DNA from 2 places in the Zhaonella formicivorans genome. Region 2 is predicted to be linked to the other one. Evidence: riboswitches for the same ligand, from Rfam matches in the RefSeq annotation. Region 2 holds a riboswitch; the other holds the start of a gene.
The links. A riboswitch is a leader RNA that binds a small molecule or an ion and turns the genes downstream of it on or off. The one in region 2 is predicted to bind cyclic di-AMP.

Region 1: another riboswitch for cyclic di-AMP. It lies ahead of EYS13_RS16415 (CAP domain-containing protein); the one in region 2 lies ahead of EYS13_RS12750 (C40 family peptidase).

The regions. Positions count from the first base shown of each region.
Region 1 covers NZ_CP085524.1:1,919,960-1,931,664, forward strand. The annotation lists gene EYS13_RS09460 (hypothetical protein) at 1-369, opposite strand, end outside; gene EYS13_RS09465 (response regulator transcription factor) at 619-1,284, shown strand; gene EYS13_RS09470 (sensor histidine kinase) at 1,289-2,704, shown strand; gene EYS13_RS09475 (trypsin-like peptidase domain-containing protein) at 2,785-3,966, shown strand; gene EYS13_RS09480 (GntR family transcriptional regulator) at 4,093-4,731, opposite strand; gene EYS13_RS09485 (hydantoinase/oxoprolinase N-terminal domain-containing protein) at 4,929-6,941, opposite strand; gene EYS13_RS09490 (hypothetical protein) at 7,277-7,720, shown strand; gene EYS13_RS09495 (hypothetical protein) at 7,778-8,218, opposite strand; gene EYS13_RS09500 (hypothetical protein) at 8,410-8,592, opposite strand; gene EYS13_RS16415 (CAP domain-containing protein) at 8,970-9,689, opposite strand; cyclic di-AMP (ydaO/yuaA leader) riboswitch at 9,848-9,976, opposite strand; gene EYS13_RS09510 (HD-GYP domain-containing protein) at 10,075-11,001, opposite strand; gene EYS13_RS09515 (hypothetical protein) at 11,461-11,705, shown strand, end outside.
Region 2 covers NZ_CP085524.1:2,598,347-2,610,051, reverse strand. The annotation lists gene EYS13_RS12815 (permease) at 99-1,067, shown strand; gene EYS13_RS12810 (ArsR/SmtB family transcription factor) at 1,254-1,589, shown strand; gene EYS13_RS12805 (thioredoxin family protein) at 1,618-1,860, shown strand; gene EYS13_RS12800 (MarR family winged helix-turn-helix transcriptional regulator) at 2,058-2,501, shown strand; gene arsM (arsenite methyltransferase) at 2,520-3,335, shown strand; gene EYS13_RS12790 (YmaF family protein) at 3,447-3,791, opposite strand; gene EYS13_RS12785 (DUF421 domain-containing protein) at 3,979-4,695, shown strand; gene EYS13_RS12780 (DUF4363 family protein) at 4,707-5,066, shown strand; gene EYS13_RS12775 (Dam family site-specific DNA-(adenine-N6)-methyltransferase) at 5,409-6,218, shown strand; gene EYS13_RS12770 (methylglyoxal synthase) at 6,374-6,751, shown strand; gene EYS13_RS12765 (NAD(P)H-dependent oxidoreductase) at 6,894-7,469, opposite strand; gene EYS13_RS12760 (winged helix-turn-helix transcriptional regulator) at 7,698-8,003, shown strand; gene EYS13_RS12755 (cation diffusion facilitator family transporter) at 8,126-9,088, opposite strand; NiCo riboswitch at 9,128-9,210, opposite strand; gene EYS13_RS12750 (C40 family peptidase) at 9,326-10,009, opposite strand; cyclic di-AMP (ydaO/yuaA leader) riboswitch at 10,013-10,137, opposite strand; gene EYS13_RS12745 (amino acid ABC transporter ATP-binding protein) at 10,353-11,072, opposite strand; gene EYS13_RS12740 (amino acid ABC transporter permease) at 11,072-11,705, opposite strand, start outside.

The DNA of each region.
Region 1 (11,705 bases), 680 kb from region 2:
CAGGGTAAAAGCTTCCAATAATTTGCCAGCCTTCTTATATGCATCCACACGGTCGTCTAAGGCACTTCCTATTGTCAGAGCGTAAAGGATTAACTTCTCAGCCGGTCCTGCCACCTTCACCAAAAGCCTGCTGGTCAGCTTATGCCCTTCCTCCAGAAAAAGTTCCTTTTCCCCGGCTCCCGCTACGCTGACCTCACGCCAAACCACAATGGGGCGAACCAATGCAGAGGCTTCGAGCAAAATACGGCGGTGTAATTCAACCATACCCGGACGGGGAGAACGGTTAGTAAAGTCAGACCCTTCTGCTCTAAAAACATCTTCCATACTCACGTCCGGCAAGTCCATTTCCCATATTTTCGGTTCTGTCATAAGCCACCTCCTACTTGGTGTTATTGACTGCAATTTGAAAATATTACTTTCCATATTCTTTTCTAAATACCTCCCTAATTTGAGCAAAAAAATTGTTTCACAAAAGCGCTGGTCCTAAGTCACGGAGACACCTTTTGCCAGCCGGATTAAATGGGACATGGTCATACCGCAAAGCCCCCTAGCTTATTGCCCTTTATACCGTCATAATATAAAATCTGTAATAAAAGAATAATACAAGGGGTGAACAGCATGCACATCCTGGTCATAGATGATGATGAGAAGATTACCGCCCTACTGCGCCGGAGCCTAAAGTTTGAAGGATTTAAAGTTTCCACTGCCAGGGACGGTCTGGAGGGACTGGGAAAAGCTATGGAAGAACAACCGGACCTAGTCATTTTGGATTTAATGCTTCCCAGCCTGGACGGCTTTGAAGTTTGTCAAAAGATTCGGGATTTCAGTTCCGTACCCATCCTAATGTTGACTGCCAAAGATGAAGTCAGAGACCGGGTTAAAGGGCTGGATCTGGGGGCTGACGATTACCTGGTCAAACCTTTTGCCCTGGAAGAACTGCTGGCCCGGGTAAGAGCCCTGCTGCGCCGGACAGGGCAAGAAGCCGGAACCCGTCTAACTTATGCCGATCTGACCTTGGACACGGAAACCAGGGAAGTTTGGCGCGGCGGGCGGGAAATCCAGCTGACCTCCAAGGAATTTGACCTTTTGGCACTTTTTCTCCGGCATCCCCGTCAGGTTTTAACCCGGGACACTATCATGGAAGAAATATGGGGCTATGATTATAGCGGCGAGTCCAATGTGCTTGAAGTCTATATCGGCTACCTGCGTCAAAAACTGGAAGCGGCCGGTGAAAAGCGGCTGCTCCATACTGTCCGCGGCGTGGGCTATACCTTGAGGGAGTGAGTCTATGTCCCTGCGACTGCGCCTGACTATTCTTTACACCGCTATCCTAGCCTTAACTTTAACCTTGTTCGGCACTTTTCTCTATTTTTATTTGCAGCATAACCTGAGCTCGGAAATTGATAACTCCCTTGCCACCAAGGCAGTGGAGGTGTTTAATTCTATTAAAATCATAGATACCTACCCTTACCCCCTGCAAAGAGTGGTCCTGCCTGATGTGGACATCTTTGCCGCTGCCCCCGATATCTACCTACAGGTAACAGACAAAAACGGTCACATTGTGGCCAGATCAAGCAACTTAGGACAGCAAAGCCTGCCCGTAGGGAAGGAAACTATATTACTTGCTGCCCAAAAAGGCTATCTTTACGAAACTTATAGCTATAAAAACGGCCGTCTTCGGCTCTATAACCTCCCCCTCTTTTTAGACGACAGGCTGGTGGGCATTCTGCAGGTGGGACGTTCCCTGCATTCCGCATCCCAGGCACTAAGGAACTTACGCCTGCTGCTGTTTTTCGGGGCAGCCCTGGCACTTCTTGCTGCAGCCAGCTCAGGATGGTTACTGGCCCGTTCAGCTTTAAAACCCATTGAGAAAATCACCAGGGAAGCCAAATCCATTGGTGAACGTCAGGATTTAAGCCGGAGGGTGCCTTACGCCGGCCCTCCCGATGAAGTGGGACAGCTGGCCTCCACCTTTAACGATATGCTAGCCCGCCTGCAAAGCGCCTATGAAAAATTAGAGGCTTCCTATACCGCTCAAAGGCGCTTTGTGGCAGATGCGTCCCATGAACTGCGTACCCCTTTGACCACTATCAGAGGTAACGTGGAGTTACTGCAAAAAATGGGGGATGAAGACCCTGAGGTCAGGGCGGAAGCACTGCAGGACATTAAAAGCGAAGCCGAACGCATGTGCCGTCTGATCAATGACCTGTTGGCACTGGCCCGGGCCGATGCGGGTCAGCAGCCGGAAAAACACCCGGTAGCCTTGGCTCCCTTGCTGCAGGAAATCTTTCGCCAAGCCCAATTGTTGAAGGGACAAGTTAATTTTGAGCATGATGATCCCGAAATGCTGGGCGAAGCTAAACTCTTAGCAAACGCCGATTACCTCAAACAACTGTTTTTAATCCTGTTGGATAATGCTTTTAAATTCACACCACCCGGTGGCACTGTAAAATTTAGCTTCCATCAGGCAGGCAACAGTTTATCCTTTGCAATAGAGGACACAGGCCAAGGAATTTCGCCTGAAGACCTGCCCCACATTTTTGAGCGTTTCTACCAAGCCAACAAGACTCGGGGAGGTCAGGGCACGGGCTTGGGCTTAGCTATAGCCAAGTGGATTATGGAAATTCACGGTGGCGAAATCAAGGTCAAGAGCGAACCGGGCCGGGGCAGCACCTTTACAGTAACATTTTTTAACATTTTTTAATCTTTTTTTAATTTTATTTTCAGCTTTCTTGGTTATCTTGTACTTGTAAATGAGAAACTTATTAGCAAGAGGTGAGCAAAATGTTTGGTTTTGAATCAAGGCGGTCTTTATTTCTGTATACTGCTTTTATAGTCATCCTGGCTGTGGTTGTTTCCGTAGGTGTGGTTACTTTTTACGGAAACGGCGGTAACCTGCCTGTAGCTTTAGCTAATAACGAGCAGCCTGCAGTAACTGCGGAAAAAGCGTCGCTGACACCACCGGGTTTAAATCCTGATACTATTGCTGATATGGTTGAAGCCAGCGGACCGGCAGTAGTCCTAATCGAGACTACTTCAAAAATTAATCACCCTAACGTCAGCAGTCCTTTTTTCAATGATCCTTTCTTCCGCCAATTTTTTGGCTATGACTTTGAACCGCAACCAAGGGTGGCCACTGGATTGGGTTCAGGCTTTATTATCTCCAAAGACGGCTACATTCTGACCAACGAGCACGTCATAGCCGGAGCAACCGATATCCAGGTGCAGGTAACGGGTTATAAAGAAAGCTTTCCTGCCAAAGTCATAGGTAAAGATTTTGACCTGGACCTGGCAGTCTTGAAAATCGAAAGTAAAAAAGATCTGCCAACCTTAAAACTTGGTGACTCAGATAAGGTTAAAGTTGGGAACTGGGTTGTGGCCATCGGCAACCCCTTGGGACTGGACCATACTGTCACTGTAGGGGTGATCAGCGCCAAAGGCCGCCCAATTGCCGTAGAAGACCGCCAGTATAAAAACTTGCTGCAAACAGATGCTTCCATTAACCCCGGCAACAGCGGCGGTCCCCTGTTAAATCTGCAAGGCGAAGTAATCGGTATCAATACAGCGGTCAACGCCTCTGCCCAGGGCATCGGCTTTGCCATCCCCAGTTCCACGGTCCAGGAAGTCTTACAGGACCTGATGAACAAAGGTAAGGTGAGCAGGCCGTGGATCGGGGTTTACCTCCAACCGGTAACCAAAGAGCTTGCTGATTATTTCGGATTACCTAAAGAAGAGGGAGCCGTTGTCACTTCGGTAATCCCAGGCAGCCCTGCCGATAAAGCAGGCCTTAAGCGGGGCGATGTAATCCTGGAGTTTAACAAAAAGCAGATCAAAACAACCACCGATTTGCAGGAAGCAGTGCAGCAGGTAAAAATAGGACAAAAGGTAGTAGCGTTGATCTGGCGGGATAAAAAGACTTCCTATGTAACCCTGACTATCACTGAGAAGCAGGACATGCAGCCTTAGCTTAGTCGTTAGTCGATCCAATTTTTAGCGTAAGCAATGGGGAGCTTTTAGGTCAGAAAAAGTGAAATAAAGGAATAGGGAAAGGTTTATTACACCTGAAAAGCCCGGGGCAAAACCCCGGGCTTTCTAAAGAAGTTCTTTTTTTATTTGTTCCACAAACCTGTCTATGTGCTCCTTTGCCGCTTGGTCAGCTTTGGCAACATCCCTGGCTTTAAGGGCCTCTACCACATTAGCCAGCGTATCATAAAACAAGTTTTTGTCAGTTATATCCCTTTGGACATAAAACCACAGTCTTTGGGTATGCATATGCAGTTCATGAAGAAACTCAATCAGACAAGGGTTGCCGGAACTTTCATAGACAATTTTATGAAAAAGATCATCAGCAATAATAATCTCTTTATAATCATTTTCCAGATCGTACTCTTTAATTCGCTCTGTAATTGCTGCAAGCTCTGCAATGCCGTTTTCCGAGATTCTTTCAGCCGCCAGTCTGGTAGCATACCCCTCAAGCTCCCGCTGCACTTCAAACACAGACTTCATGTATCTGAAATCAATGGTAGCCACTTGGGCCCCAAATCTGGGAATGATATTCAGCAATTTATTGTTTTTTAGCTGTTCGAATACTTTTCTCACCGGCGTTCTGCTGATCTTAAACTCGTTGGCAATATCCACTTCATTTAATACCTGGCCTGGCGCATACTCCAAATTAATTATCCGCTTTTTTAGGATCTCGTAAATTTCATTTGTTTCCAGCTTATCCTGCACGTTTTTATCTCCTTGCTCCTTAAGAGGCATTTTTCCTCAAAATGTAACTTTATCACTCAAAATTTTATCACTAGCACCCGCTGATTACAATATTATCAGCATTATCAGCTATAGATTTTCTACTCAGCCCATCCGGTAAAAAACGACGCAAAAATTCGCCCGGATTAGTGCTTATTTCAACCTTGGGGGATACAGGACTAGCAGCCGACAGTGTCCACAAAAAATTTTTCTCTTTCTTTTTCCCTTTCCCATTCCGGGCGACCAACAGCAGTAACTTCGATCCTGGACTCCACGTAAATGTCTTTTTCCGCGCCGGCTGATCCTGTATAGATTTCATCATGATTTACAACCAGCTCGTAATCTAAGGCACCGGCTTTTTCCGCCGCCAGAGCGGCTTGCTTTTTTGCTTCTTCTAAAGCAAAGGCTGTAGCCTCTCCCAGTTGCAGGTATGATCTCCTCATCCAGGGGGTATGCACGATGTAGCCGCTGCCCCCTTCTCCCGGCTTAATCAATATTTTAATGCTTTCCATGATCTTTCCGGTAGCTGCCCCTACCGCATTGGCCACTTCAGCGTTTTCGGGTATCAACAGTTCTGTGCAGAGCTTCTTGGCCACCTGCGGCAGCCAAGCCCGTACCGGTGCCCCTATACCAATTATGGGCATGTTTACTTTTAAAACACAGTCCAAGGGCTGATGTTCTTTTGGCTTTAGGGCTTTGTCAATAAAATAGGAGGCTACGGCATCGTCTTGCAACCAAAAATTTTTGCCTTCGCTACTCACCAAGCTCTGCAAAACTGTCAAACACAAATTTTGCACTATGGTTTCGCTGGCAAATTCCAAAAACTCATCCAAGGACATGCGCAACCTGCGGGCTAAAAAACGAGCCCCCAAGGCGGCAGCATCCCTGTTCCACTCAGTGTAAGTCCCCTTGGCATGCAAAATATCGGTGGGAGTCACCGAGATCCTGGCTACAATCCCCAGGTTGATCAACCGCTGCATATTAAAATTAAATAAGTTGGGATCCTTGCCAAGAGCGGCAGACAAATAAAATATTGAATGGGGCCCCGATTCAAGGGTTGCCACAATTTCTTTCTCTACCTCGCTTAATCCTTCCGAAGTTGAGGGCTTTAAGAGCATGAAACAGTCGGTTTCCTGAGCAAACATCAACTCATAGTTTTTATCCAAATTGCTGCGCAGTTCCTCAACAAGGTATGGGGATTTGCAGGCTACCACCGCCAGCGGCCAAACCCTTTGCGGCCCTACGAGCAGCTTACCCTCTTTGGACACATGCAGGTAACTGTCGCCGCCTACACCATAGGTGCTAATTTCCGCCGCCTGAACGCGGGTCAGCCAGCCGCCTACCATGGCTCCTTCCTTGTTGATTCGAGGCACACCGTTATGCAGGATGGCAATATCCGTAGTTGTTCCACCCATATCCAGCACTAAAGCCTCGGATATATCCGTTAAAAAAGTAGCGCCAATAATGCTTGCCGCCGGCCCCGACAGAATCGTGTCAATTGGTTTTTCCCGGGCCAGGGTTTCACTCATTAAACACCCGTCGCCTTTGACAATCATGATTGGTGCATCGATGCGCTTCGACTTAAGTACTCTTTTTACCGATTCAATTAACTCGGCGATTATGGGTATCAACCTGGCGTTCAGGGCCGCAGTTACCGTTCGTTCGTGAAATCCCAGGGAAGTGGTGAGCTGGTGCGCGCAGACCACCGGCACATCCAGTATTTCCTGGACAAGATCCCGCACTATTAACTCATGCTCCGGGTTGCGCACACTGAGGTACCCGGAAATAGCCACCGCGCCAACCTTACCCTTAAACTCCTTGATGGCTTCCCGAGTTTTTTCCATATCCAGGGGAGCCAAAGGCTTTCCTTTGATATCGTGTCCGCCAGGCACGACCGCGAAATGCTCAACCGGGAGCTTCTGAACCGGCTGATGCCCGATTAAGATGAGGCCAACTTCACATCCCCGCCCCTCCACTATAGCGTTGGTAGCCAGGGTAGTAGAGAGGGACACCACGCTAATTTTTTTAAAATCCATAAAACTCAGATTATTAATGCAGTTGGCAATGCCTAAAGCCAAGTCTTCGCGGGTAGTAAGGGCTTTAGCCCTACTAATAATTTTTTTGCCGGCTAATTCCACCACAACCCCGTCAGTATAAGTTCCACCGGTATCGATGCCTAGGATTAAAGACATTTTCCTCCACCTCTAGCCTTAATGAAATTGCAGATTAGTATGGTTTTAATTTTTTTATATTTTCAATTCTATATGTAACTCAGTAATTCCTCTATTTTTCTCGAAAAAATATTTTACTGAAATTCTTATGATATACAATATGTTCATCAGTCGAACTTTGCTAATCTTATATGCAGACGCCCAAAAAATACCGCTTGGCAACCTGTTTCTTAGCCGGGACTGCTTCAACTCATGACTATCTTCTATATAATATGTCTGTTTTTGGGTTAAAGGGATGGTACCTTCCTGTTTTACCATTCATATCCTATATTAGGTTAAGAAAGGGGGGAATAGCAATGACAGACAAAAAGTGCCCTAAACCAGAAGAACATGAGGAAATGATGGAAATGATGCATAAAATGATGCATGAGCATATGGACGAAATGCGCCATGAGATGTACTATATGATGGTCAGAATGATGGGAGATGCATTTCATGAAGCCGGCGACTATATGTGCCGCCGTGCCATGATGGGAATGATGCCCGGCATGCCGAACGGCATGTATGGAAACATGTGCAACGGCAATATTTACGGTGGCTATATGCCCGGTATGGGCGGGGATATGTACGGCAAGATGTACGGAGGCATGTACAACGGAGGCTATATGCAACCCGGCATGTATGAAGACCTGTACGGAGGCATGCCCGGAATGGGTAATGACATGTACCCCGCTATGGGCGACAGTGGCCTGTACCCCGGTATGGATAGTTACGAAAACCGTAAGCGCAAGAAAGAATAAACTCCTGCGCCCTGGTCCAGCAGTATATACAGCAAGGGTGGCCCAGCCACCCTTTTTCTACAATTTGAACACCAGCCTGGAAGGGATCTGACCGCGAAGCAAAATCTGCCCCGGGGATACTTTTCCCGATTTCATTTCTGCAGTTATCACCACTTCGTAATAAAACTGAAGCGTTGTTTTGCCGATTTTCACAGGGTTAAACCAGGCAATATGACTCCCTTGTCCGTTCCCCAATACGTTAAAGGCGCCCAGGCTGGTCCAGACCTGTTCTCTGCTGTTTACCAACCAGGCTTCATAATAATGATAAGGCGGGAGCCGGACCGCGTTTAACTGGCGCAAATTATCCACTTGGATGACACAAACAGCCTCTGTGGCCTGGACATCAATATGGACTCTTCCCCAGCTGGGGTAAGGCGGCAGCACTCTGAACTGGTCGCTCTCCTCTGTAAGGAAAACTACCAAACGGTATGCAGGCAGCTTAATCTCCTTGTCCTTCATCCGTGCACCTCAAAAAAAGTTTTTCGCTACATCATATTTTCGGATTCAGTACAAAGTGCAAAGCCACATCATGGTTCATCTTCCATCACATACATGTACTGGTAAACATATACTGTCAGTGAAGAAATATTTTATACTAATCTCCTTAACCTTATTAACCTATTAAGAATTAAGCTGGAAAGGAGGTTCAATCAATGGATATGGAACAAAGTCACTCTTACAAGGACCATACCGAATGTAAACCTAAAGAATGTTACCATTTTCATCACTATTTTCATATGGGCGGTTCCCATGGCAATCCTGACGACCCCTTGTTTTTCGGGTTCCCTTTTTTCCATCCTTTCTTCTTCTTTGGATTTCCATTTTTCTTCCATCGTAGGTTCTTCTGAACCAAGCGTGTATTGCTGGTCATTCAGCAAAAAAGCGGGTGTTCAACCCGCTTTCGTACTTATAACGCCGCAAGCTTTCATAAAAGCTTTCACCGTAAGTATCGGTATTTGATTTTCAACCACCTGGCCCGCCATTTAAACAACGTATTCCAAGTTTTAATCAGCAGGTAGCTTTGAATTTTGCGCTTAAAAAGAAACCAGCCGGCCATCTTCATCACCCTGAGAGCGCCAAAACCAAGGCGCAGAATATACTTCATTGTATGATAAAACCTAAACAAAGGTGATTGCCAAACTAAGCTGAAAATTTATAATTTCTAAAACTATAAACGGACTCCGCTGCCTCAAGCAGAGTCCGTTTAAAATTATCTGCCTACAAAAAGCTGTGTCCAGTAGCTGCCGTAGCTTCCGCCGTTCACATAGCCCACACCGATGTGAGTATAGTTGGCGTTTAGGATGTTTGCCCTATGTCCGGAGCTGTTCATCCAGGCCTTCACCACATCCTCGGGAGTTTTCTGCCCGGCGGCAATGTTCTCACCTGCATATTTATAGCTGATTCCGAACTGCTTCATCATCTCAAAAGGTGAGCCATAGGAAGGTGACTGGTGGGAGAAATAATTCTTGTCCCGCATGTCAGCTGATTTTAAACGAGCCACCTTGGCCAGTTCTAAATCCACTTTTAATGGCTGTAAGCCATTCCGCTGTCTTTCTGCATTGACTAAATCCACTACCTTTTGCTCGTAAGCATTTAAACCCTGTCCTTCAGGTGCAGGTTCGGGCGCCGGTCCGGGAGTCGGTACCGGCTCCGGTTTTGGCTGCGGTTGTGGCGCCGGGGCCGGTTCAGGAGCTGGCTGCGGAGCCGGTTCCGGCTTCGGAACAGGTTGTTGCGGTGTAGTGGCAGGCCTGTAGGTGACAATTCTATAGGTAATCTTGTAAGGCGAAGTAGATGAATAATAGGTAGTACGGTAAATGCTGTAGCGATAAGTTAAGGCATTGGCTGCTTTAGGTGGTATGAAGGAAGTAAAAGCGGCCAGCGCTATAATCACGCTTAAAAGGCAAGCAAAAAACTTTTTGGATGCTTTCATGTGTCCAAACCCCTTTCATGCTTGTTGCTTAAGATCATAGAAGCCTGTGAAGCGACCAGCTACAAACCATACTAGATCTGTAACACTGCTTTTTGTGCATTAGCGAACAATAAACTTTAAGCGCCAGGGCTTGGACGGATTACATGCAACAAAATAACAACACCTCTCTTTCAACGCCGACGAGGTTAGCTGACGGGTTCGGGCCGAAAGAGCTGCCCTACCTTTAGGATTCACCCCAAAAGATTGGTTTCCCCGTTTCCCTGCAGGGAATTAGGCGTTTGGCTGAAATGACAAGTATTAACTTTTTTCGTCAAATTCATCATATCATATTCGTTTAATAATGGCTTGCGGTAAATCTTGCCATCGTTGAAACGTGCAACACAAGTTACAGCCCCTCCTTACCTAACACCTCTAAAAACGCTTTAACCACTTCAGGGTCGAATTGTAGTCCTACGCCCTTTTGCAATTCCCGGACCGCCACCTCCCGCGGAAGGGCTTTACGGTAAGCACGGTCTGAAGTCATGGCATCAAAGGCGTCGGCCACAGCTATAATCCTGGCCTGCAAAGGTATTTCAACTCCTTTCAGCCCATCGGGGTAACCGGAACCGTCATACCTTTCATGGTGGCTGCGCACTCCTGCCAGCACCGGAGCCAACAGCTTCAATGGTTTCAAGATCTGTTCTCCCACCTCCGGATGAGTGCGGATCTGCTCCCACTCCCTGTCGGTCAGCGGCCCTGGTTTAGTTAAAACCTGCTCCTGAATGCCAATTTTGCCTATATCATGCAACAGGGCTGAGTACCGGATCATTTCCAACTCCTGGGGCGAAAAGCCCAATACCGCGGCAATATGGCGGGCATAATGGGCAACTTGGCTGGAGTGTCCCCTTGTATAAAGGTCTTTGGCTTCTATTGCCTCAATTGCAGCTTCTACAATCTCCGTTGTAATCTCACCGCCATTTAGCGAGGTATAGACGCTGCCGGCAAAATCAGCAAATCCCTTCAGCAGAGTCATAATCAGAGCCAACTCTCTAGGAGTGCAGTCCTTGACGTTCAAAAGCAAAATAAATCCCAGATTGCGCACTGAGCCTACCACAGGGTAGAGCAACCCTACTTCTCCGGGCTCAAAATAACCGGGCAACAGCTCATGCATGGCTACAAACCGGGGCTTGGACCCCATCCTGTCTATTTCCTCCGTCAGTACCTGCTTTAAATTTTGGAGCCGCTCAAAACTGCTGCAGTTGTGCACTTCATAGGTGAAAGCCTCGTTAACCCGAATACTTATAAAATATCTAAAGCCAGTCTCCCCATTCACCATCTCACCCCCCAACCAATACAGGTATTTTTTATAAAAATACTATATTATTTATCTTATACTATTTAAAGCGTAAAAGAATAATTTTAAGAAAACTTTTATCAAGAAATTGAAAAAGCGGCCAATTGGCCGCTTGCTTTCTGTTTAGCATTAATTTGCAAAAATGAGCAGTATAAGAATCAAGAACACCGCAAAAGCTACACGATTACCAAAAAACCCAAAACCGTCTGGCATAAAACATACCTCCTTCAGACGCTAAGTTTTGTTTTCAAGATTATCATATGAACCACAGCGGAAATGGTGCATCGATCCGCGATGTTAAGATTTACCATAAAAAAGCCTGCTTTGCCTTTTTGCTCGTCGACCTTAGTTTTCCATGAAGAAGTATTATGCTTGCCAAATCTATATTCTGAACATCTTTGGTAAAAATAAAGTCAAGAGCTATTGGGAGAGAACAAATTGTCAAGTTCTGACTATTACCGGCACTTGCAGCGCCGGGTGCAATTTGAAATAGCTAAAATGACCTGGGACGGCACATTGGTGGACAAGATTGAAGACTTGCCTGAGAAACTAGCCGAACAAAAGTCCAGGTTAGAAGACGCTTTGCTCCGTGGCCACATTAGATTAGCTATGGGCCAGCCGCCAAGTAACAAAGGCACCCTGGCAGACTCGGCCCGGCAGGCATTACATGATTGGCAAAACTC
Region 2 (11,705 bases):
TGTAAATTACGTAAAAAGTGATTCAAATGACCTAGAACAGTTGAAATGAAGAACACCAAACAAATATAGAATGCAGCGTATATAAGGAAGTGATTGTTGTGTTCACGTGGACGCAGAAATTGGCCGATTGGCTGGTATATGAGGTTTTTAAGATAGCCCATGGTTCTAAAATTGGCGACGCCTTGAACTTCTTTATTTATGACACCATTAAGATTTTCATTTTATTGCTCTTGATCATCTATATTATTACTTTTTTTAGAAGTTTTTTTCCGCCGGAAAAAACCAGGGAAATACTTGCCAAAAAGAAAGGGAGCACGTTTGTCGGACATATTTTAGCCGCCCTTTTAGGCATAGTTACGCCATTCTGTTCTTGTTCCGCAGTACCTCTTTTTATCGGCTTTGTAGAGGCTGGAGTCCCATTGGGGGTAACTTTTTCCTACCTGATTGCCGCACCGATGGTCAATGAAGTGGCTGTGGGGCTTTTATACGGCATGTTTGGCTTAAAGACGGCCATAATTTACATTGCTTCCGGTGAAATCATAGCCATTGTGAGTGGTATACTTATCGGTAAATTGAAACTGGAAAAATATGTGGAAGAATATGTTTACCAGATGAAAGTAGGTAATGCGGCTTTAGATTTACCCGAACCCACATTTAAAGAGAGACTGTACGATTCTTGGGTGTTTACCAGGGATTTATTTAAGAAGATTTCGTTCTACGTCATTATAGGTATCGCCATTGGAGGCTTTATGCACGGGTGGATTCCAGCTAACGCCTTAGCTAAATATGCAGGTAAAGATAACCCGCTAGCAGTATTTATCGCTGTGGCTGTGGGTATTCCTCTGTATTCTAATGCGGCGGGGGTTATACCGTTGGTGAGTGAACTAACCAGAGCGGGCGTGGCCATGGGAACAGCGCTGGCATTCATGATGGCAGTAACGGCTCTAAGTGTACCGGAAATGATCCTTTTGCGAAGAGTATTGAAACCAAGGTTGCTCGCAATTTTTATCGCCATAGTAGGTTCAGGCATCTTATTTACCGGATATCTTTTTAACTCCATATTGTAGAGCCTTCTTTACTGAAGTGGAGAGACAGATGTATTAACTGGTTCTGCCGACGTCCATTTAAGGAAGAGGTAATATATCTAATGACTTAAAAGAAATAAGTTAAGGTTGTTGGCGGTACTTTAGGAATTTTGGGAAATGTATTATAATATACCAAAATTATAACTCAGCTTAATTTCGGAGGTAAATATGCAGGAAAAAATCTTCCAGATTAAGGCAGACCTTTTTAAAGCGTTAGCCCATCCTTCAAGGGTAAAGATCTTGGAATTTTTGCGGGAAGGAGAAAAATGTGTCTGTGAATTTACAGAAAGTCTGGATCTGGAACAGTCTAACGTTTCCCAGCATTTAGCCATATTAAAGAGGCAGGATCTAATCACCAGCCGCAAAGAAGGCCTAAAGGTAATTTATTCTGTGACCCATCCCGAAATTTTTAAAGTCCTGGATCTTATAGGTGAGATCATTGTACTACAGGCCGAGAACACAGTGTCACTTTTGCACAAATTAGCGGAGAATAAGCCCAAATAAATTCCATTGGGGGAAAGGAGAATATATTTTGCTTATTAAAATCATTGGTTCCGGTTGCATGAATTGCAAGAAACTTTACGAGGCAGCGAGTCAAGCGGCGATGGAACTGGGCGTACCAGCAGAGCTGGTTAAAGTGGAAGATCTGAAAGAGATTATGAGCTACGGCATCATGCGCACGCCAGGTCTTGTAATTAACGAGAAAGTTAAAGTATATGGCAAAGTGCCTGGCGTAGAAGAAATCAAAAAATATATTCAGGAAGAAATGGAGTAAAAAATAGCAAGTTGCAGCTTAAAGATTTATTTAAATCGTGGTATAGAAGATGAGCTTTTATACCACTTTTGTTTTTACAAACTCCTGAATAGTAAAAATACTTTATTCAATAGGAACTGGCTAAAGAAGGAGAATCGTTAATATATAGTTGCATAAAACAACAGTTGCATGATACAATATATCCGAGAGGTGATTAAATGACAGATACGGATAAGATAAAAGAGCTGCGCAAATTAATCCGCCTGTTTGCCAGAAAAATAGGGTTTTTTGAGAAAAGCGAAGCATCTTGCTGCGGTATAACCCTTGGCCAGTGTCATGCCTTGCTTGAAATTAAGTCCAATCAGGAAATATCATTAAATGAGTTGGCAGAACTTCTAAATTTGGATAAAAGCACTATGAGCAGAACAATTAATAATTTGGTGGAAAATAATTGGGTTGAAAGAGAAACTTGCCCGGAGGACAGAAGATATTTACAGCTTAAACTGACGGATAAAGGAGACGCAATGCTAAGAGAAATTGAAGAAAGCATGGATCGGTATTTTAGTAAGATTTACAATGCCATACCTTTGGGTAAACGGGAACAGGTCTTAGAAAGTCTTAAATTGCTGCTTGAGGCAATGGATGATTATAAGTGTTGTTAATTGGAGAGGAGTACTAAAATGGATTTTGAAGTGAAAGAAAAAGTAAAAGATTTTTACGGACGCATAGCAAGTATTGTGAGCGCTGACTCCAAGGGCAGCTGTTGCTGCGGATCTTCATGCTGTGATGGCATCACTAAAACTACAGAATTTTATAGCGCGGAAAACCTGCATGAACTGCCGGTTACAGCGATTAACGCATCTTTAGGCTGCTCCAATCCCCTTTCATTTGCTGAGCTGAAAGAGGGGGAAATTGTCTTGGATTTGGGATGCGGCGGCGGGATTGATGTTTTTCTGGCCTCCAAATATGTTGGCGACAGTGGCAAGGTCTACGGACTTGACATGACTGACGAAATGCTGAAGTTAGCTAATGATAACAAGCAAAAGATGGGAGTGCAAAATGTAGAATTCATTAAAGGCTACATTGAAGATATACCCTTAGGGGATGAAACAGTGGATGTGATCATGTCCAACTGTGTTATTAATTTGTCAGAAGACAAGGAAAAAGCCATGGCGGAAGCGTACCGGGTGTTAAAGAACGGTGGGCGTTTAGCTATAGCTGATATTGTGTCTCTGAAGGAAGTTCCGCAGGAAGTCAGGGACATGGCAGAAGCCTGGGTTGGCTGTATAGCCGGTTCCTTAAGTGTTGAAGAGTATACGAGGATATTAGAAAAAGTAGGCTTCCAAAAAGTAGAGATTGAACCCGTAAATGTGTATACAAAAGAAGTAATCGAGGGGTTGATTGAGGAGAAGAAAGAACTACTGGGTAGTATGGGCATAGATTTGGATCTGGTTGACAGGGCTTTTGCCGGGGCCCATATAAAAGCTTGGAAATAAAGATATTATCGGATATTTATGGCTGATTTTCAAAAAAGCATAAGTTGCGGTGAGCAACTTATGCTTTTTTTGCTTGCTATTTCTTTCGATACTAGTCAAATCCAGGGCTTTTCAGCCCTTGTAGTGCGGAGGGGCCTCAGAAGGAGCCGCCTGCCCAAACCCTCTGATTAGGTGGTTATGCCCTTCACAGTAGCTGGTTTTAAACGAGACGTGGTGAGTATGATGGCCGTGGGGGAGCGGTATTGCCGGGCCGGTCATGGCACGGTAAGTGTGGTAATGGCCGTGTTCAAAAGTTGTTGCTCCCGTAATTTCATGGTAATGGCTTTTTCCGTCGTAGATGGGGGGGCCGGTAACGCCGGGATGGATATGGCAATGTTCGTGGCTGCACGATGTTATTCCGGTATGGTCGTGAACATGGCGGCAGCACATTTCCTCATTGTTGGCATAGTTATACATCCAAAATCACCTCCTAGAATTTTAATCCAGTATTACCTTATGCTGGTGACCCAGTGAATGCAACTTGTCATTACTTTGTTCCCTTCCGTCGTGATCTTGGAAATTTATAGATCCTTCATGTTTTTAACAAATTGGGGAATTTTAATGGTGAGAATAAAAATGGCTTTGGTGGAAGGAGGACGGGTTATTGTCCATAGTACTGGTAGTAGTTATTCGTTCATTTATCTCCTTTTTTGCTTTGTTGCTTCTTGTCCGCCTAATGGGCAAACAACAGGTTGCGGAACTAACTTTTTTTGATTATGTGGTAGGTATTACTATCGGCTCCATTGCTGCTACCCTTTCAGTTCAGGTAAACCAGAATACGCTTGCTACATTAATCGGAATGGCAATTTGGACTGTTTTGCCGGTGCTATTGGCTTATTTCAGCCTGCACAGTGTCTGGGTGCGCAAGGTCGTGGAAGGGGAAGCAACGGTAGTAATTCAAAACGGTAAGATTTTAGAAAAAAATTTAAGAAAGCTGCGGCTGTCCATTGATGATATGATTTCCATGCTCCGAGCACAGGGGGTTTTCAACATCGCTGATGTTGAATTTGCCTTGTTTGAAGCCAACGGCAAGTTAAGTGTGCAAAAGCGCTCTCAAAAGCGTCCTGTTACCCCTGAGGATTTGCAACTCTCTACACAGTATGAAGGAATGCCGACCAATTTGATTGAAGACGGCACTATCCTGACTGACGCCTTAAAAAATCTAAGCCTTAGTAAAGCCTGGCTGATCTACCAGCTGCAGCAGCACAATATCCGTGATGTTAAAGATGTTTCCCTGGCTCAACTGGATACAAACGGCAATCTGTATGTGGACTTGCAGGGGGAGCAGAATTGCATCACAATCAATATCCAAGGGAAATGAGGTGCGCAGCCTTGAAAAGAACCACTAAACTTTTTCTTTTGCTCCTAGTCTTCCTGTTGCTCATTATTGCCTGTGCCCCTGTTAAAAAACCGCTGGACGAAAGGGTTGGCTTTTCCAGATACCTACAAGAAACCGAAAACTACATTCGCCAGGATGACTGGAAAAATGCGGCCCAGAGCTTAAAACAGGCCCAGCAGTCCTGGAAAAAAGTAAAACCGTTTTTGCAGATCGACATTGATCATGATTATGTCAATGACATTGAGGGCAATTTTATACTGCTCAAGGGATACATCGAAACTGAGGAAAAACCGGACTCACTGTCGCTCATTATGCTCATCCGGGACTTGTGGAAGAATATCGGCGAGATGTAAAAGCCTGCTTTCGCAGGCTTCAGACCGTCGACAAACTATTAACAGCCAGCATGTATTATGGAGCGGGACTGGTTTCCACAGCCGTCGGCAGCTGTGCTGCCGGCAACGGCGTAGGAGCTTGTCCAGAGCGAAATAATACATGCTGGCCTTGTCTACAAGCTGGGCCTGTTTTCGCAGGCTTTTAGTGTATTCTGAATAAATTGGCCAAACGCATTTTCGGATCGGAGTATACATTGTATAATACTAGCATGAAGTTCTCCCGGCTAAGGGCAGCGCTAGCAGCAGGATTTAGGGCCTGCAAAGGAGAAATAAAATACAGCAAATCTTTTCGGAGTGATCGGATTGAAGCCTTTTTTAAAATGGGCTGGCAATAAATATCAAATAATTGACCGGATCAAGGCAATATTGCCTGCAGGCAACCGCTTGATTGAGCCCTTTTTAGGCTCCGGGGCGGTTTTTTTGAATACCGAGTATCCGGAATACCTGTTATCGGATATAAACACTGATTTGATTAACCTTTACCGGACCTTGCAAGCGGAAGGGGAGAGCTTTATCGATTACTGCAGGCAGTTTTTTTCGGGGGAAAACAACAGGACCGAGAGGTATTATGAGTTGAGGGATCAATTTAATTGTACCAAGGATGTGAGGCTGAAGTCGGCTTTATTTCTGTATCTCAACAAACACGGTTACAACGGGCTTTGCCGGTACAACTCCAGCAGCAAGTATAATGTGCCCTACGGTAGATATAAAAGGCCTTATTTCCCCGAAAAGGAGATGCTTTATTTTTATCGTAAAACCCAAAATGCAGTTTTTCGCAATGAAGATTTCGCAGCTATTATGCAGCAGGCAAGACCTGGGGACGTGGTCTACTGCGATCCGCCCTATGTGCCGCTATCGGATACGGCTAATTTCACCAATTACAGCTCTGGCGGGTTTGGCTTTAAAGAACAGCAGTTGCTGGCCGATTTGGCGCAGGAGCTGGCGCAGCGAGGTGTTACCGTAGTCATATCCAATCATGATACTGAATTTATTCAGCAGGCTTATAAGTCTGCCAAGCTGCTGGATTTTTTCTCTGTGCAGCGGTTTATCAGTTGCGACGGCGCAAACCGCAATAAAGCCAATGAGGTGTTGGCGTTGTTTGCTGGGGGTTAGGAAATGGTCAATTCGACGCAGGGCGGTCTGGCCAACAGCATTGTTAAATCTGTGTTAAATATGGCTATTCCGTGCCTGGGGCGGTTGCCGTGGCAGGACCCTTAGGTTATGATGGCAGTAGAAAAATAAATCAGCATTCTGCAGGAGGTAGCACTTTGAAAATAGCTATTATCGCCCATGACGATTTAAAAGATGACATCATTGAATTTGCCAACCGGCATAAAAATGTATTGGAACGATTCCAATTAGTGGCCACAGGTACTACAGGCTCCTTAATTGAAACCCATACCGGGTTAAAGGTGGAGAAGTGTTTAAGCGGGAGATTTGGCGGAGACCAGCAGATCGGGGCAAAAATTGCCACCGGAGAGGTAGGGATGGTGATCTTTTTCCGGGATCCGCTCACTCCCCAGCCCCATGAGCCAGATGTGACCGCTCTCCTGCGCCTTTGTGATGTACACAAAATCCCCTGTGCTACCAATGAAAACAGCGCCGAAATTTTTCTGGCCTATCTGGCGCAAGGACAAAAGATGTAAAAGGCACAGGTCAGTCAATAGCAGCAGTTAGTATAAAAGAACCGGCCGCCAAGGCCGGTTCTTTTATACTAGGCATTTAAGCATTTACAATAAACGTGTAACTTGCAATTTGAACCCCATTGAAGAAAGCTTTGATTTCCCGTCAAATTCCTTTAATCATATTCCGTACTTTTTCCAACATTGCTTTTCTATCCTCATCGGAGACTGTAGGCACAGCGTAGAAGTTAATATGATTTAATACTTCAATGCCACAGGCGCTAAGAGTACCATAGAGCATAGATTTGATGGCTTCAGCTTGACCAGTTTCTTGGGCAGTTTTTTCGTCTGCTCCTGAAGTGGTGAAGACTAGAGCCCGCTTACCTTTCAAAAGCCCTTCAAATCCCTGCTCTCCGTATTGGTATGCAAACCCATAGCTGAAGACGCGGTCGATCCAGCCTTTGAGCATGGCTGGGCGCTCATGCCACCAGATAGGGTAGATAAAGATCAGTGTATCTGCCCAAGCTACATCTTCCTGTTCTGTTGCCACATCGGGAGAAGGTTTGCCACTTTGCAAGTTGACAAAATCCTGGGCAGCCAAGGTAGGGTTGAAATTTATGGCGTAAAGGTCTTTGACTTTTACTTCGGCGCTTTTTGTTGCCAGTTCCTCCTGTACAACTTGCAGAATTGCTGCATTAAAACTTTTAGGATTGGGATGGGTGAATACAACTAAAGTCTTCATAAAAAACCTCCTTGAAGTTAAATATCTTTTACATATCAAGTGGTAGGAAAACTGCAGGCAAACAGAGCCTGTGCAATCGGGTTTTTAGCACCATCTGCTTGTAGTTGAGCAGACTTTTATTTATTATGTTATATATGGTACGGAGATATGGCAAGTAGGCACTTTAATGTTCCATACTTACCAATTGGTAACTATTAAAGCAACGAAGGTAAGGGAGTGACGAATGAGATGTCCTGTCCTGTGGAAATTACACTGAATTTAATTGGAAGCAAATGGAAGGTTTTGATTTTACGGGATTTGCTTAGAGGCCCGAAGCGTTTTGGAGAGCTTCACCGGGGAATTAAAGGTATTAGTCAAAAGATGTTAACACAACATTTGCGGGAAATGGAACGGGATGGTTTAGTCAATCGCAAGGTATTTGCTGAGATACCGCCTCGGGTGGAATATTCATTGACTGAGACGGGACAAAGTTTAAAACCAATATTGGAAGCTATGCATGAATGGGGCAGCCGGTACAATCAAAGCTGCAACTAATTTTGTATTAAGTTCATAGTTTTTCAAGGGACCCCCGGCAGGGGGTCTTTGCTTTTGTTCAGTCCTATTTTTATCCTGTTGCATGCCGCGTTAGCAGCAAAAAAAAGAGCCGGACGGCTCTTTTAATTTTTTCGCTGCAACAGCTTTTTTACCTGATCCCGATCGGAGCATAGACCTTGCGAAGTGCACTGTACGCATACCTGATCGCATGGTTCAGCATGAATTAGTACGTGAGAAGTAGGAAAACGTTCCTTAATTTCCTGCTCGATTTGGTCACACATATGGTGGATATCGCTTATATGCCTATTTTCGGGAACGACCAGGTGCAAATCGATGTGGCGTTCCGCCCCTGCTTTGCGGGAACGAAGTTTATGAAATTCCACGTAATTTGCCTCGTGGCGCTGAATGATTTCCACTATAGCCCGCTCTTCTTCCTCCGGGAGCTTCACATCTAAAAGGGGCAGAAATGCTTCTTTAGTGAGCTCAAAAGAAGCTTTGAGAATTAACAATGCTACCGCTACAGCTACCAAAGGGTCGAGCAGTTCTATTCCTGTCAGTTTGATCAGGCCAAGCCCCACCATTACCCCGGCAGAGGTTACTACATCCGTAGAAAGGTGCAGGGCATCAGCTTTAAGGGCAATGGAATCGGTAGCTTCCGCCACCCGGAAGAGGTAGCGGGAGACCAGATAGTTGATAGTAGCGGCTCCGGCCATTACCGCCATACCTAAACCAATACCTTCTACATGGGCACCGGAAATAAGTTTCTTGTAGGCTTCAAAAATAATCCAAATGGCGGCAAAAAAGATTAGCAGTCCCTCTATAAGGCCGGAAATATTTTCGATTTTGCCATGACCGTACTGGTGATGTTCATCTGCCGGTTTGGCGGCTTTTTTCAGCGAAAAGAAAGCAATTAATGCCGCCGCCAGATCCAGGGCGGAATGAATGGCTTCCGAGATAACGCTTACAGAACCGATAAGCACTCCTACAATCAGTTTAAGAGCTACCAGAATAGTGTTGCTTAACACTGAGACTCTTGCGGCCTTTACTCTTGGGTCCAACCTCGAAACATGTTGTTGTTCGTCCATTATAATAACCTCCGTGATAACAAAAGCGCCTGTGAGACTTCTAGTCCCACAGGCGCTTAACCTGCTGCCCGAAATAGGCCCGGCCCCATCTCCATAGAGATCGCCTGCTCTAGTTCCTAAAATATTTATCTTTATAAAGTATTTTATCTAGGCGCAAGCGGTTTTGTCAAGAGGTAAATTTTGAGCTTAATTTCTCCTTAAAAGTGGCAGCAAAGAATCCCAGGTTGCCCTGGGTTATTATGATTTAGTATTCTCTTCTTGCCCGGAAATTACTCTCTTGGCACCCTGGTACCTGGGTCCCCAATACCGGTCTTCCAAACTGTCAACGGTAACACCCCTGCTGTTAGAGGATGCGGAAATAAACTTGTTGTTCTCCAGGTAAATACCAACATGGCCGATTCCTTTGCCGGAGGTATTGAAAAAGACCAAATCGCCAGGCTGTAAATCTTCTTTTTTCACCGCCGTGCCTGCGCTATTGTACTGTTCGGCAGATGAATGGGGAAGCTCTATGCCGAAACGCTTATATACGTAACGTACAAAGCCTGAGCAGTCAAAGCCTGCCGGAGTTTCACCGCCGTAACGGTACTTTGCTCCCAGGAAGCTTTGGGCAAATTCCAGCATTTCCTCAATCCGATCTGTGCCGCCCCTCGAGGCCTGCTGCTTTGAAGCCGTTTCTCTTTTGGAAAGCGGTGTTGCTTTTTTGTCTGGAAGTTGTAATACCTGACCGGGGTGGATTAGATCGCTGTTCAGTTTATTTAATTGCTTAATGGTTTGTACGGTGGTCCCGTGTTTGCGGGCAAGGGACCAAAGGGTATCGTTTTTTTGCACAGTAATCTCTGCCGCCAGGGCGGAACCTGTCCACAGCAAGGCTGTGAGGCATACTGTACCGGCTGTCGCAATTATTTTCCTGTGTAGAGCCAATATTTTACCTCGCCTTCTACGCCTACGGGGTTAGCTGACGGGTTCGGGCTGAAAGCTAGCCCTACCATATGGATTCACCCCTGAACTTGGGTCCCCCGTTTTCTGGTGAAATTAGGCGTTTTTACTAACGCATTTAATTCGCCAATTTTTTACTAATTCCTGCTTTAAAGCAGTTTGATTAGAAATTTAGCTATCATTAAACCCCAAATAAATAAAGAAGGCGGCAATTCCAGTCAAAAACAGCTTTTCCATTTAAGTGAGGCTGAAGATGGGGCTTTGGGCCGAAAAATTTATGTTCGCCAAAGGAGCAGGTAAACACAGCTTTGGAATTGGTAGGGCTGGGCTACAGCACACAGCTTAAAAACTCCCTGGTCCGCTGGTTCCGCGGGTTGTTGAAAATGTCGCTTGGCCGGCCGATTTCAATGATATTGCCGCCATCCATATAAACAACCCAATCGCCTACTTCTTTGGCAAAGCCCATTTCATGGGTAACAACTACCATAGTCATTCCTTCCTTGGCCAGCTGCTTCATTACAGCCAGGACTTCGCCCACCAGTTCCGGATCCAGGGCCGATGTGGGCTCATCAAACAGCATTACTTTAGGCTGCATGGCCAGGGCTCTGGCAATGGCTACACGCTGCTTTTGCCCACCCGAAAGCTGAGAGGGGTAGACGTTAGCTTTGTCTGCCAAGCCTACTTTATTCAGCAGTTGCATTGCAGTTTCTTCAGCTTCTTTGCGGCTCAAGCCTTTGACATGAATTGGGGCTTCAATAACGTTGCCCAGGACAGTCATATGGGGAAACAAATTAAAGTGTTGAAAAACCATGCCTACTTCCTGGCGCAGCTTATTCAAATCCATGGTCTGACGGTCAATTTTTCTTCCCTCTATCCAGATTTCACCTTCTGATCTTTCCAGGAAATTGATGCAGCGCAGCAGAGTGCTCTTGCCGGAACCGCTGGCACCGATCAGGCAAACTACCTCTTTTTCCTTGACTTCCATGTTTATACCTTTTAAAACATGCAGTTCCCCGAAATGTTTATGCAAATTTCTGATCTTGATCATCATAACCCTACCCCCTTGACCATACCGGAGCTGCCTGCAGCCAGCCGCTGTTCCAGTTTATTTACTAAAAAGCTGAAGATAACAACCAGTGCCAAATAATAAAGACCGGCAATAGTGTAATACTGGATGTCCCGGAATGTAGCCGAGGCCATGCGCATGGAAATGTTGAAAAGTTCTTCAATGGTCACAAAAGCGGCCAGCGATGAGTCTTTAAGGCCGATAATAAACTGGTTGCCCAGGGGCGGCACTATACGTCTGAAAGCCTGAGGGAGAATGATCCGGCGCATAGCCAGGCCGTAGGGCATTCCCAACGACCGGGCAGCCTCCATTTGCCCCCGGTCGATGGATTCGATGCCTCCCCGGAAAATTTCCGCGATATATGCCCCGTTATGTACTGCCAACGCCAGGATAGCTGCCCAAAATCCTCCCACATCTACAACGCTCGCCAGGCCGTAATAAATCCAGAAAATCTGCACAATCAGTGGAGTGCCCCTGATAACGGTGATGTATCCGTTGGCAATACCGATTAACAATTTATTTTTAGAGATTTTCAAAAGGGCAAAAACAAGCCCGATGGCGGTTCCCATTGCCAGGGCCACTGCGGTCAGCTGCACTGTAACTAGCGCCGCCTGA